2 regions of the Leeuwenhoekiella sp. LLG6367-2.1 genome follow, and region 1 is predicted to be linked to the other one. Evidence: riboswitches for the same ligand, from Rfam matches in the RefSeq annotation. Region 1 holds a riboswitch; the other holds the start of a gene.
The links. A riboswitch is a leader RNA that binds a small molecule or an ion and turns the genes downstream of it on or off. The one in region 1 is predicted to bind thiamine pyrophosphate.
Positions count from the first base shown of each region.

Region 2: linked by a shared signal. The riboswitch ahead of thiM (hydroxyethylthiazole kinase) and the one ahead of thiS (sulfur carrier protein ThiS) in region 1 are both predicted to bind thiamine pyrophosphate.

Region 1 covers NZ_CP159331.1:1,719,708-1,727,023, reverse strand. The annotation lists gene moeB (molybdopterin-synthase adenylyltransferase MoeB) at 1-695, opposite strand, end outside; gene thiH (2-iminoacetate synthase ThiH) at 698-1,807, opposite strand; gene ABVM53_RS07890 (thiazole synthase) at 1,800-2,570, opposite strand; gene ABVM53_RS07885 (thiamine phosphate synthase) at 2,582-3,244, opposite strand; gene ABVM53_RS07880 (thiamine phosphate synthase) at 3,225-3,824, opposite strand; gene thiC (phosphomethylpyrimidine synthase ThiC) at 3,835-5,691, opposite strand; gene thiS (sulfur carrier protein ThiS) at 5,732-5,935, opposite strand; TPP riboswitch at 6,024-6,121, opposite strand; gene ABVM53_RS07865 (VOC family protein) at 6,294-6,698, shown strand; gene pdeM (ligase-associated DNA damage response endonuclease PdeM) at 6,799-7,316, shown strand, end outside.
Region 2 covers NZ_CP159331.1:600,048-607,363, forward strand. The annotation lists gene ABVM53_RS02630 (DUF4982 domain-containing protein) at 1-561, shown strand, start outside; gene ABVM53_RS02635 (Na(+)-translocating NADH-quinone reductase subunit F) at 616-1,068, shown strand; TPP riboswitch at 1,137-1,227, shown strand; gene thiM (hydroxyethylthiazole kinase) at 1,274-2,068, shown strand; gene thiE (thiamine phosphate synthase) at 2,070-2,729, shown strand; gene thiD (bifunctional hydroxymethylpyrimidine kinase/phosphomethylpyrimidine kinase) at 2,741-3,574, shown strand; gene tenA (thiaminase II) at 3,561-4,217, shown strand; gene ABVM53_RS02660 (hypothetical protein) at 4,567-5,370, shown strand; gene ABVM53_RS02665 (hypothetical protein) at 5,373-6,653, shown strand; gene ABVM53_RS02670 (DUF423 domain-containing protein) at 6,711-7,100, opposite strand; gene ABVM53_RS02675 (adenine phosphoribosyltransferase) at 7,185-7,316, shown strand, end outside.

The DNA of each region.
Region 1 (7,316 bases):
TGTGAAACGTCAAGACTGTTATAAATTAAAAGTTTACCCGAGAGAATATTTCCTAAACCTAAGATAATCTTGATCACTTCATTAGCCTGAAACATGCCTATAATTCCGGGTAAAATACCTAGCACACCTACTTCGCTACACGTGGGCATTTCTGTTTCATTCACCGGTTCTGGATACAGACAACGGTAGGTGGGACCATTTTTAAAATTAAATACGGAAACCTGCCCTTCAAATTTAAATATGGATCCAAAAACTAATGGTTTACCACTTAAAACAGCAGCATCATTCGCCAGATACTTTGTACTGAAGCTATCGCTCCCTTCAACAATAATGTCATAATCATTTAATAATTCTAAAGCATTATCTGCAGATAAACGTGTGGGATAGATCTTAATAATAATTTGAGAATTCAGTCGATGTAAAGCCTCTTTTGCAGCTTCTACCTTCAACATTCCTACGTGTTTTTCAGCAAATAAAATCTGTCTTTGCAGATTGCTAAAATCAACACGATCATCATCTATAATCCCTAAATGCCCTACCCCGGCAGCAGCTAAATACTGCAATGCAGGACAGCCCAATCCACCACACCCAATAACTAAAACTCGTGTATTTTTAAGTTTTTGCTGGCCCAATTCTCCTACCTCATCGAGTAAAATATGCCTAGAGTAACGACTCTTTTCTGTTGCATCTAACATTCTTACCAGTTTTGATCCCAATCTTTCCATACTGGCTCTATGCCGCTATCGCGCAATAATTGAGCAATGGTTTCTGTACTACGCTCATCTGAAATCTCAAACTGCTCTAGTGATTGTGGTTCTACAACATAACCGCCTGGATTTGTTTTTGACTCCGCACTCATCGATGTAATTCCCAAATGCACAATATGATCTCTAAACTTCTCCTGCTCTCGTGTGGATATTGACAACTCTACATCTTCGTCTAGAATGCGATAGGCACATATAAGCTGAAGTAAATCTGAATCTGTCATTTCTACATTTGGTTCGAGCCCTCCGCTAAAAGGTCTTAATCGTGGAAAGGAAATTGAATACTTAGTTTTCCAATATGTTTTCTGCAAATATTTGAGATGTAGCGCTGTAAAAAAGCTGTCTGCACGCCAATCTTCAAGCCCGAATAATGCTCCAAGTCCTATTTTATGAATTCCGGCTTTTCCTAATCTATCGGGAGTTTCTAAGCGATAATCAAAATTTGATTTTTTGCCTTTAGGATGATGTGTTTTATAGGTTGCCTCGTGATACGTTTCTTGATATACTAAGGTTGCATACAAACCCGCTTTGATTAATTGCTCATACTCATCTTGATCTAAGGGTTGTATTTCCATAGAAATATTTGCAAAATGCGGTTTTAATAAACGTATTGCATTAGCAATATAATCTACTCCCACAGTTTTATTAGCTTCTCCTGTAACGAGTAAAATATGCTGAAACCCTTTATTTTTTAAAAACTGTGCCTCTTTTAAAATTTCGGCATCACTTAAAGTCTTTCTAGGTATTTTATTAGTAAGACTAAAGCCGCAATAGGTACAAATATTTTGACATTCATTACTCAAATACAGTGGCGCATACATTTGCATCGTATTGCCAAATCGTTTTTGGGTAATCATTTTGCTTCTCGTTGCCATTTGTTCTAGGTAGGGCTTTGCTGCTGGTGAAATCAAAGCTTTAAAATCCTCTAGATTGGGTTTGACGCTGGCTAGAGCCTGTTGAACATCCCGTTCCGTTTTAGAAAAAATAGAATCTAAAACGACTTCCCAGGAATAGGTATTTAAGTGCTCTTTAAAGTTAGTCATACAAAAATTGTGTTAGTGGGCTACTGGCTTGAGCATTTGTAGATTGTGGGGCAAATCGTGCAGTGTAAGCCATCCTTCCTGCTTCAACGGCAAGTTTAAAAGCTTTTGCAATAGTTACTGGATCTGGTGAAACAGCAATAGCTGTATTTACTAAAACCGCATCGGCACCCAACTCCATTGCATCTGCTGCGTGTGATGGCCTGCCGATACCGGCATCTACAATTACCGGAACATTACTTTGCGCAATGATTATCTCAAGAAAATCTCGTGTTTTGAGTCCGTTGTTGCTGCCTATAGGAGATCCCAGCGGCATTACACATTGAGCGCCTACCTCTTCAAGACGCTTGCACAACACAGGATCTGCATGTATATAAGGCATAACAACAAAGCCTAACTTTACAAGCTCTTCACAAGCTTTTAAAGTTTCAATTGCATCGGGTAACAAGTATTTAGGGTCTGGATGAATCTCCACTTTAACCCAATTAGTCTCTAAAGCTTCACGAGCCATTTGGGCCGCAAAAACTGCCTCTTTAGCGGTACGCACTCCAGATGTGTTAGGAAGGAGATGCAGGGATTCATGGGCGAGACCACTTATCATATCATCATCTGCTTTACCTACCTCAACTCGTTTTAATGCAACGGTTACAAGTTCACTTTCTGAGGCTAAAATCGCATTGCGCATCAACTGCGAACTGCTAAATTTTCCGGTTCCAGTAAAAAGTCTCGAAGAAAAAGTTTTATCTGCTATGGTTAATTTTTCCATTGTTTTAATATTTAATGAGTTTGCCAAAGGCTAAATACTTGTTTAATTATTTCTTCAGGATTGGGTTGGGCTAATAATCCTGAAACTGCAATGCCATCTACTCCGCAGTATTTTAATTTTTCAAAATCACTTGATGTTATACCTCCAATAGCAATTAATGGAACTGTATGTTGATTCTGTTTATAGCTCTGAAGCAGATTAGAATAACCGGCAAAACCTAGTAATGGACTCAATTTTTCTTTAGTTGAAGTAAACCGTAAGGGTCCTACACCTATATAATCAACACCGTTTTTTAGGTGATCTACACATTGCTCTAGTGTATTTGCAGTAGCACCAATAATTTTAGATTCTCCTAAAATCTTACGTGCTTCTGCGGTAGACATATCGTGTTGACCTAAGTGAACACCGGCTGCACCTACTTCTTGAACAATACTTACATTGTCATTGATAATGAGTTGCGCATTGTACTCATCACACCTTATTTTTGCTTTATAAGCGGTCTCAAGTACTTCTTCATAAGGTGTGTTTTTCATACGCAGCTGCACCCAATTACAACCGGCATTTAATACCCGCTCAATATGTTCTAAATGTGCATCACCACCTACTCCCTGAGATATATAGTGTAAAGAGGAAATCTCCTTTTTAAGTGTAGCGCTAGTTGTAGATATACTCATATTGATTTTTGATTTTAATAAATTCGTTTACTGGATTTTTAGAAAGCCAGATAGCTCCCAGAACAGCGACTCCGCAAAATCCCAGCGGGTATGCTTCTTCTATTTTTTCAGAAGTAATTCCGCCTAGAGCGATACAATTTTCTGGTATATCCTGTACATCAAATTGTATCCCTTCATAACCTACTTTTGAAATCGAAGTAAAAACCGGACTTAAAAACGCATAATCAAAAAATACAGCGTTGGATTTAAGATCGTCTAGCTTGTGAAATGATGTACTCACTTGATAACCGTTGCTTCTACAGTTCTTTAGCTTCTTTTTAAAAGTTTTATCCTGTGTATTACGCTCATACTCTTTAAAATGAACACCCTTGCAACCTAATTCTTCACCAAGAACATGATGTTGATGAAGCATCATTGTTGCTAAAAAACGGGGTTCAAAATTTTGAAGCCAGTTTCTCAACTCTTCTAATGTTGCCTGTGGCTTACGCACGTGAACACATTTTAAACCCAAATCAATCATTTGTTTGATTTGAGTTATTTCAGCAGATAAAAACGCTTCGGAAGTAATAACAATTAGCATCTTAACCGGTTTATAGGTACACTTCGCTTCCGTGTTTTTTAAACTCCTCAGATTTTGCTTTCATTCCCTGTTCGAGAGCCTCTTCGGTTTCCATTCCATTTTCTTTGGCGTAATTGCGCACATCCTGACTAATTTTCATAGAGCAAAAGTTAGGTCCGCACATGGAGCAAAAGTGTGCAACTTTAGCATTATCAGATGGCAATGTTTCGTCGTGATATTCACGAGCCGTATCTGGATCAAGCGCCAGATTAAACTGATCTTCCCATCTAAATTCAAAACGGGCTTTGCTCATCGCATCGTCTCTGTGCTGTGCTCCCGGATGCCCTTTTGCCAAATCTGCCGCGTGCGCTGCAATTTTATAGGTAATCACGCCTGCTTTCACATCTTCTTTATTGGGTAACCCCAGGTGCTCTTTTGGCGTAACATAGCATAACATCGCACATCCATACCAGCCTATCATTGCAGCACCTATACCACTCGTAATATGGTCATACCCTGGCGCAATATCTGTAGTCAAGGGGCCTAAGGTATAAAACGGAGCTTCTCCACAAACTTCAAGCTGTTTATCCATATTTTCTTTTATCATATGCATTGGGATGTGCCCGGGACCTTCAATAATACACTGCACATCGTGTTTCCATGCAATTTTTGTGAGTTTGCCTAAAGTTTCTAACTCGGCAAACTGAGCATAATCGTTTGCATCTGCTATGGAACCCGGGCGCAAACCATCTCCTAGAGAGAAAGAAACATCGTAAGCTTTCATGATCTCACAGATATCCTCAAAATGCTCATATAGAAAACTCTCTTTATGATGCGCCAGACACCATTTTGCCATAATCGACCCTCCTCTAGATACAATTCCGGTAAGGCGTTTTGCTGTATGAGGCACATATTTAAGACGTACACCGGCGTGAATAGTAAAATAATCTACTCCTTGCTCAGCTTGCTCGATAAGCGTATCTCTAAAAATTTCCCAGGTCAAATCTTCGGCTTTACCATTTACTTTCTCTAAGGCTTGATAAATAGGAACTGTACCTATGGGCACCGGAGAATTACGTAAAATCCATTCTCGAGTTTCGTGAATATTTTTACCTGTGGAAAGATCCATTATGGTATCTGCTCCCCAGCGGCAAGCCCATACCGCTTTCTCCACCTCTTCTTCTATTGAAGAACTCACTGCAGAATTACCAATGTTAGCATTAATTTTTACTAAAAAATTGCGCCCAATTATCATTGGCTCTGCTTCTGGGTGATTAATATTTGCCGGGATAATTGCTCTTCCCCGAGCCACCTCATCACGCACAAATTCTGGAGTGATCACTTTAGGAATACTTGCCCCGTAGCTATTTCCGGGATGCTGCTGAGAAATGGATTGAATATCAGCGAGCTTTTGATTTTCACGAATTGCAATGTATTCCATTTCTGGAGTAATTATTCCCAGACGGGCATAATGCATTTGGGTAACATTCTTACCTGCTTCAGCCTTTAACGGATTTGTATTACGTACAAATCGCAAGTGATCAAGTGCCGCATTTTGTTCCTGCTTGCGACCATAAGCAGAAGAAAGACCTTCTAACTGAATGGTATCTTTTCGGTCTATAATCCATTGTTTACGTACTGGATGTAGTCCTTTTTTTACATCAATCGATATTTTGGCATCTGTAAAAGGCCCGCTCGTATCGTAGACCAGCACAGGCTCATTTTTCTCTACTTTTCCATTAAACTTATCTACAGTATCGGCCAAGTTGATTTTGCGCATTGGCACTTTGATATCGGGATAAAGCGTACCACTCACATATATTTTTTCTGAATTTGGAAAAGGCGAGCGACTAATGGTTTGTTGCTGAGGGATTTTTTCGGTCTTCATATTGGGTAGTTTTTAAATTTATAGCTGCTAAATCAAAAAATTAACCACCTTGAGTTGCTTTGATAATAAGAATAAAAGCCTCATCGCTTACTTTAAAATCCTCCCATCGCTCTTTTGAAACTATGGCATTATTTACAGCCACAGCAATACCTTTTTTTGAAAAGTTAAGTTGGTGCAAAAGTTCTGACAGTAAAATTTCTTCAGAAAAAGAATAGGAATGATTATTAACGTTTACAGTGATCATAGATGATAAATTTTACTGTAAACAAAAGGAGGCAAATGCCGGAAAGTAACTGCATCTACTACTTGAGTCTTAAAAGAATCAATTGCATAGATGCGTTTTCACTTTTCCCTTCGCTGGTATTAACCAGATCAGGTTCAAAGGGTACTATCTCAGCCGATATTGCTATCAGCGCCCCTAAAGTTTACAACGTAAATCTAAAAATAAATATCAAATACTACTCATTTTAAGCTCCTAATTTTGAGCTAACAAAAAATAGACTTAACATTAATTAGCCTTTGATTAAGAACAATATAACACCACAAGGACAGTGTTTACCGCCGTTGATTTGTATTTTTAGAATAACTAAAAAATCAAAATTATGAAGACTGTAAAACCATATTTAACGTTTAGAGGAGAATGTCAAGAGGCTTTAAATTTTTATAAAAACTGTTTTGGCGGAGATATTGTAAATAAGGAAACGTATGAAGGAAAAGATATCGATATCCCGGGTAACTACAGAGATAAATTACAGCACGCAGAATTAAAAGGAAAAGGAATACACTTAATGGCATATGATGCATCACCAGATACACCATTGCAACACGGTAATCAAGTTCAACTAGGCGCAGATCTTGAAAGTAAAGAGGAAGTAGATGAACTATTTAAAAAATTAGAGGCCGAAGGACAAAGTCTTGCAAAACCGCAAGAAACCAGCTGGAATGCATATTATGCACGTGTACGAGATAAATATGGTGTAAACTGGATGCTTAACTACGATATGTAGTTAGTAATAATACTTAATTTAAAAAGTCGAAGTCTTGCTTCGGCTTTTTTTGTGCGCCTGAGTTTATGAAGTGGTCAAAATGACTGAAATTTGTAGTGCTATGAATCAGACCATTTCTATTCTAAACAATACGTTTATTTTACATCCTGCCGGAGGCATTTTTTGGGAAGAAAAATCAATGTTACTTATTGCAGATGTACATCTGGGTAAAATATCCCATTTTAGAAAACACGGGAGCGCCGTTCCCTTTAAAGCAGTTTCTGAAAATTTTGAACAATTAAGTCGTATTGCAGATTCATTTAATACAGAAGCTATTTGTTTTCTGGGAGACCTGTTTCACAGTAGCCTCAATGCCGAATGGAATTTATTTGAAAAATGGGTGCAATCGCGACACGAAAAAATTATTCTGGTAGCGGGAAATCATGACATTATCACGCCTGTAAAATACGAGCGATTAAAAATTCCTATTTATTCTGAAATTAGAAGTGGTGGTTTTCTACTTACACATCACCCAGAAGAAACAAGCGGTTTTTTTAATTTTTGTGGACACATACATCCTGGCATTCGGCTGGGTGGAATAGGCAGACAAGTATTAAAACTTTCATGTTTCTTTAAGAC
Region 2 (7,316 bases), 1.1 Mb from region 1:
GAGAAAACGCCTGTTTTTGTTTACACAAACTATGATCGCGCAGAATTATTTGTAAATGGTAAAAGTCAGGGAATTCAGATTAAAAATAATTCTACATCACAAACGCGTTATCGCCTTATGTGGAATGATGTGATTTATGAGCCCGGCACATTAAAAGTCATTGCATATACTCAAGATGGATCTGTAGCTGCTGAAAAAAAAGTTGAAACTGCCGGAAAACCTTACGCTATACAATTAGAAGCTGACCGTAAGACTATCACTGCCGATGGTAATGATCTATCATTTGTAACAGTTTCTGTCGTTGATAAAGAGGGCAACATCTGCCCTACCGCGACTAATCGCTTAAACTTTAAAGTTACCGGCAACGGAGAATTCAAAGCAGTTGCCAATGGCGATCCTACTTCACTAGAAGCATTTTATAAACCTACTATGAAATTATTTAGCGGTAAACTAGTAGTTCTAGTTCAAAGTGACACTACCAGTGGTGACATACGCCTAAAGGTTAGTGGAACAAGTTTAAAATCTGCGGTGTTAAAACTCAAAAGTACACCTATCAATTAATAAGTGAGCTTAACTCCTTTTTTGTAACTTTATAAAAAAGAAAAAAAGTAAGCTATGAAAACATCTGCACGCTTAGAACAAGCTATTAGTAAGCTTTATACGGCATTTCACAACAATACACTTAATCCTGAGTGTTGTAAAAGTTGTGCTGTAGGTAATATACTTGATAATACAGATACCTGGAAACATCTTACCGAAGGACACGGATCTTTAAATCTCACCTATGTGGGTAAAGTAAATGAGGCTTTTGGCCGTAAACTTAATGGTTATTCGCCATTAGAATTGCTTAAAATCGAGGCTGCCTTTCTTAGTGGTTGCGGCTACAAACTGCCACTTTCGCGAAAAAATCGTCATTCTATAAACCGCAGTTCAAAAGAGGTTATGTTTAATGGAATGTGTGCTGCCGTTGCTATTCTATGTGAGCTTGATGGCATTGCAAATGTTATGGACTTTTCAAAATTATTTGATTTTGAAGAAGATAAACCTGTTTATGAGCTTTCATTTTAGTTTGCCATAATTTAATTTTTCTTTTACCATCTGGCTTGTGGTATTTTCTTCTATTACTTTTATCTTTGAATTGGCTTTAGGGGTATTCTAAATGAATTGAGACAGTCCCTTTGAACCTGTTTGGTTAATACCAGCGTAGGGAAAAGTAATCGATTATCTTCTCAGTTGAGCAGTTTTCTAAGGCCGTAACCTTATACATTACCTTATGAAAGAGAAGCTCTGGAATCATATTACTACCGTAAGAAAGCAAGCACCACTTGTGCATAATATCACAAATTATGTGGTTATGAATAACACAGCAAATGCGCTGTTAGCTATAGGTGCCTCCCCTATTATGTCGCATGCTCAAGAGGAAATGGAGGCGATGCAGCAGATTTGTAATTCACTGGTAATAAATATTGGTACGCTCGATAAGTATTGGGTGAAATCGATGCATCTCGCTATCGAGGCTGCTAATAAAAATAAGAAACCTTGGGTACTAGATCCTGTAGGTGCAGGAGCAACTTCATTTAGAGACGAGGTGCTGAGCGAACTTCTAAATCTTAAGCCTACTGCAATTCGTGGAAACGCATCAGAAATATTAGCTCTTGCTAAACACAATAAAACTCAGACAAAAGGTGTTGATAGTACCGCTTCAAGCTTAGATGCAATTGATGCTGCCAGATTTTTAAATAAACAATATAATGCTGTAGTGATAATCTCTGGAGAAACAGACGTGATTGTAAGCAACGAACTTGAAGTTAAACTGAATAATGGCAATTCATTAATGACAAAAATTACCGGTATGGGATGTTCTGCTTCGGCGATATTAGCCGCTTTTCTTGCCGTAATTCCAGAAAGTGCTGAAGCCGCAGTTGCAGCTACTGCATTAATAAGTATTGCCGGAGAAATTAGTGCCAAATCCTGTGATGGCCCCGGAAGCTTACAAGTTTCCATATTAGACAAACTTCACAGCATCACAGAAAATGAGTTCTTAAAACACCTAAAAATAGAATACTAAGATGACCAACAATTCGTTTCCTTACCGCCTGTACCTCGTAATTTCTGAGGAAGCTTGTGCTGGTAAAAATTTTTTAAGCGTAGCTGAAGAGGCAATAAAAGGAGGCGTAGATATAATTCAATTACGAGAAAAAAATGCCTCCAATGAAGAGTTTTTAGATAAGGCATTGCGCTTAAAAGAAGTGATATCCAGATATAATGTACCCCTTATTATAAATGATAATCTATTTGTGGCTAAGCAAGTAGAAGCGTTCGGAATTCATGTAGGGAATAATGATGTAAATCCTACGGAAATTAGAAAAACCTGGACAGCGTGCAAGAGCTTAGGATACTCTATAGAATATTTAGAACAGCTTTATAATGAGCAAACCTATACCGCAGATTATCTAGGAATTAGTCCGGTTTTTAAAACAGATACAAAAACTGATACCGTTACAGCCTGGGGTTTAGATGGGATTAGACAAATAAGAAGTATTACTCAGAAACCTCTAGTGGCTATAGGCAATGTGTCTGCAATAAACACGCGTGATATTATAGAAGCAGGTGCTGACTGTGTAGCGGTAGTATCTGCAATATGTGCTGCTGAAAATCCGCAGAAAGCTGCACTAGTACTTCGTAAAGAGATTGAGAAAGCGTCTGTAAGAGCTTCTTCTCACCATTAAAAAAATTGAGTATGAAAAAAATGACCTATCCTTCAGTATTAAGTATTGCCGGTTTTGATGGAAGTGGTGGCGCAGGAATACAAGCAGATTTAAAAACTATTTCTGCTTTAGGGTGTTATGCTACAACAGTTCTAACCGCATTACCTGTGCAAAATACTACAGGCGTAAAATCTATTTTTTCTATTCCTGTAACTGTTGTAGAAGAGCAACTCAAATCAATTTTTGATGACATTTTACCTTCAGCAATAAAAATAGGAATGGTGCATACCCCGCAACTTGTAGAAACCATTGCCAAATCATTAACTGAAAATCCTAAAATACCTGTTGTTTTTGATCCTGTAATGGTAGCAACCAGTGGTCATAAACTTATTGAAGATCCCACCATAAAAAGTATTGTTACCCATCTTTTCCCATTGGCATCTGTTATTACACCTAATATGGATGAAGCTTCACTATTGGCCAATATGGAGGTTAAATCTCTTGAGGATATGCACACTGCAGGTAGAAAAATAATGCAACTAGGTTGTAAATCTGTTTTATTAAAAGGTGGTCACTTACAAACAGATATACTTACCTCTTTATATTTTAAAGAAGATGGTAGTGTTATAGAATATGAATACAAACGGTATGAAACTAATAATATGCACGGCTCCGGCTGCACATTGTCGTCAGCAATTAGTTCTTACATCGCTCAAGGAGAATCTTTAGAGAACGCAGTCAAAATAGGTCAGGATTATGTACATCAAGCAATATTTCATGCTAAAGATGTTGTCATAGGTAAAGGCAACGGCCCACTTAATCATTTTTTCAATCCGCAGAAACTTATAAAATATGAAATGGAGTAACACAAGCTGGAATAATATTCAGTCTATTTACGATAAGATAATTGAAATGCCATTTATAAATCAACTAGCAAATGGTACGCTCCCACTCGATCAATTTCAATTTTACATTCAGCAAGACTCGATTTATCTGGAGAACTTTGGCAGAGCGCTTGCTCTAATCGCTGCGAGAGCTCACGAAGTAGATGATGTTCTAACTTATACCCGGTTTGCCGAAGGAGCAATAGTGGTTGAAAATGCTTTACACGAATCTTTTTTTAAGGAATTTAAAATTTCAAAAACACACGATGTAAGTCCGGTTTGCCATCATTATATTCATTATTTAAAAAGTACAGCTGCGCTAGATCAGGTAGAAGTTGCAATGGCTGCTGTACTTCCTTGTTTCTGGATTTATAAAAAAGTGGGTGATTATATTTATGAGAACCAATCAGTGAAAAACAATCCGTATCAACAATGGATAGAAACGTATGCCGGAGAAGAATTTGGTTTACTTGTGGACCAAGCGATAAACTGTTGTGATAGAGTAGCTGAAACCTGCTCAGACAACCAGAAAGAACTAATGCATAAAGCATTTTATATAGCAAGTCAACTCGAATACAAATTTTGGGATAGTGCATCAAAATTAAGGCGATGGGCAATTGAGTAAATTGTTAAATAATCAAAAATTGAATATTTTTTTGTCACATTGTTAATTACCAAACGTCTTTTAGGTAATTAAGGTTGACAAACTGTTTTCTTTTATTTACTTGGATTAGCCGCCTATAATACAGAAATCATTCGCGTTAATTATATATTTATAGATCCCTTAGCACTTGTTAAGGGATTTTTTTTGCGCAAAACTTTTAAATGGGACACTCCAACATTTAAAAATTCTTCAACATTCAGTTCGTAACAAATATAAATCAACAAAAAAAAGGCTTCTTTTTTAACAAACATTTAAGCTTCAGCCTTAAAACCTTAATAATCAACATTTCGTACATAAGATGTATTCAGTAATGAGTGCACCATTAACTAATCAAATACTCAATCTTATGAAAAACATGTTTACTAAAATTAGTTTGTTATCACTTGCGCTTTTAAGCTTTAGTAGCTGCGACAATGATGATTACTCAGAAGATGCTATTGAGATAGCAACCTGCGATGACGGTATAATGAATGGTACTGAAACCGGAGTAGATTGTGGAGGTTCTTGTGCTCCCTGCGCAGTTCCCGTAACACCCGGAAGAAGAGCAGAATTGTATGTGACGAATACAAATAGTGCAGATCCATCTATCTTTAAGTATAGCATTTCTGGAGATTCACTTGTTACTTTTACCACCACTTCTACCGTTGCAGAGGGAATTTATTATGATGCAAATTCAGATCTATTAGTTCAGGCTTCGGCAATGCCTACAGGGGTTTTACAAGCTTTCTCTGGAACAAGCACATTAGACACCTCAACATTAACCTCCTCTTTTACCAGTTCTGCAGATTTAACAGCTCCCAGAGAAATCGCTGTTATTGGAAATAACTATATAGTTTCTGACAATACAAATAATACATTTTATGTATATACATTAAACGGGTCGAGTTTTAGCCTTAGTGCAACTATAGATATTCAGTTTCCAGTGTGGGGTATTGCTTTTAGAGGAAACGATTTATATGCAGTTGTTGACGGTCCTGGATCGAATGAATTAGCAGTGTTTGAGGACTTTATTACAAATGCTACTACAGGCACTCTAAATCCTTCAAAACGTGTGACCATTGAAGGCATTGTGCGTACCCTGGACTTACCTATGACGGTACAGATGATGTACTAATTATGACAGACATAGGAAGTGCTGCAGATGCTAATAATGATGGTGGTTTCCATGTAATTGCTGACTTTTCAACAAAATTTGATGCACTTTCAGATGGGGAAGTACTCCCATTAAGTATGCAAATACGCGTTGCTGGATCTAACACTATGATGGGTAATCCCATAGATGTAGCATATGATTCTGAGACTGATGCTATTTATGTTTCTGAAGTAGGAAATGGAAAAGTTTTAGGCTTTACAAATATTGGCTCTGGCGGAAATATTTCTCCTTCATTTTCTAAAGATCTTGCAGGCGCTTCTTCTATTTACTTCTCTAGTGATGAGACCGATGGACAAACAGGAATGGCATCGATGACTAAAACCACTAATTTGTATGCTACGAGTACTGCAGACGGAAACATTACTGTATATGATGGTTCAGGTTCATTAATAAATACCATAATGTCTGGAGCAACAGGTGCTGAAGGTATATATTATTCTGCACTTCAAGATATTTTGATTCAAGGTGCCCGTACTCCTACTGCCGGTTTACAATATTTTGATATGTTCTCTACGGCAGGCGCAAACACAATGGCAGATTTCACTGCTGCTGCAAACTCAAATCTTACCAGTCCGCGAGAGATTGCAGTTTACGGGAATAAGGTTGTGGTATCTGACAATGTCAGCGGAATGTTACTAGTTTACTCTTATTCTGGCTCTTCTTTTACACTGGTAAATTCATTTACTCCAGACTTTATAGACTTGACAGGAACCCTTAGAAGTGTCTGGGGAATAACATTTAAAGGGAATGACTTATTAGCCGTGATAGATGGTCCTGGTTCAAACCAACTTGCCATTTATGAAGACTTTCTAACTGCAAATACTACTAATGGATCTATTTCTGCCACAAAAACAATAGGCATATCTGGGATTGTTAGAACCCACGGTATTGATTATAGTGAAGCAGATGATGTTTTAGTTATGACAAATATAGGTCTGGCTGCGGGTGGAGCTCTTGACGGGGGAATTCATGTAGTACAAAACTTTAGTGCTCTACTTGCAAATACAGCAAATGGCGGAACCATTGCGACCAGCAACCAGACAATTATACAAGGAACCGCAACTTTAATGAATAATCCTATAGATGTGGCTTATGATAGTAAAACCAAAACTGTATTTGTCGCTGATGTAGCTCAAGGTGCAATTTATGGATATACAAACGCCTTGACGCAGGGAGGAAACATTGCTCCCTCTATAAATAATACATTAACGGCTGCTGCTTCTATTTACTTGTATAATAATTAAAGACCATTTAAATATTAAACCTGCGCAAGAGACTCCTAATTAGGAGTCTCTTTTGCTTTAAAAAAAGTTTTGGAAAAAATTAAACATTAAAAGAAGCCAACCAATAGCTAATAACAGACCACCTAAAGGTGTGACGGGTCCTAAAAAACGCATTTTATTTCCCGAGGCACTACTTAAAACCAATCCGTATATTGAAAACGAGAATAATAGCGTACCCACAATAAAACAGGTTAACAAAATGGTTTCTAGGCTCGAATTAAAATTTAAATTAAAGCTGATAACTAATAGCACTATAGCATGATACATTTGATATTTGACACCGGTTTCAAAACTGTGCAGCTGCTCTTCGGTTAATTTATTCTTAAGCGCGTGTGCTCCAAATGCTCCAAAAACTATGGCTAAAAAACCAAATAAAGCTCCAAAAAATTGACTGAGTAAAATTTCCATAACTACAAGATTGAATAAAAATTAAAGATAAATTTTGAGATTTATTTAATGATCAATTTGCTCCGAAAATTATATCTTCAAAAAATGAATTTGACAGATTATATAAAAGATATTCCAGACTTTCCAAAAGCAGGAATTGTATTTAAAGACATTAGTCCGTTGCTTGCAAATGCAGCTGCAACAGATAAAGCAATAGAACTTTTAGCAATGGGTTTG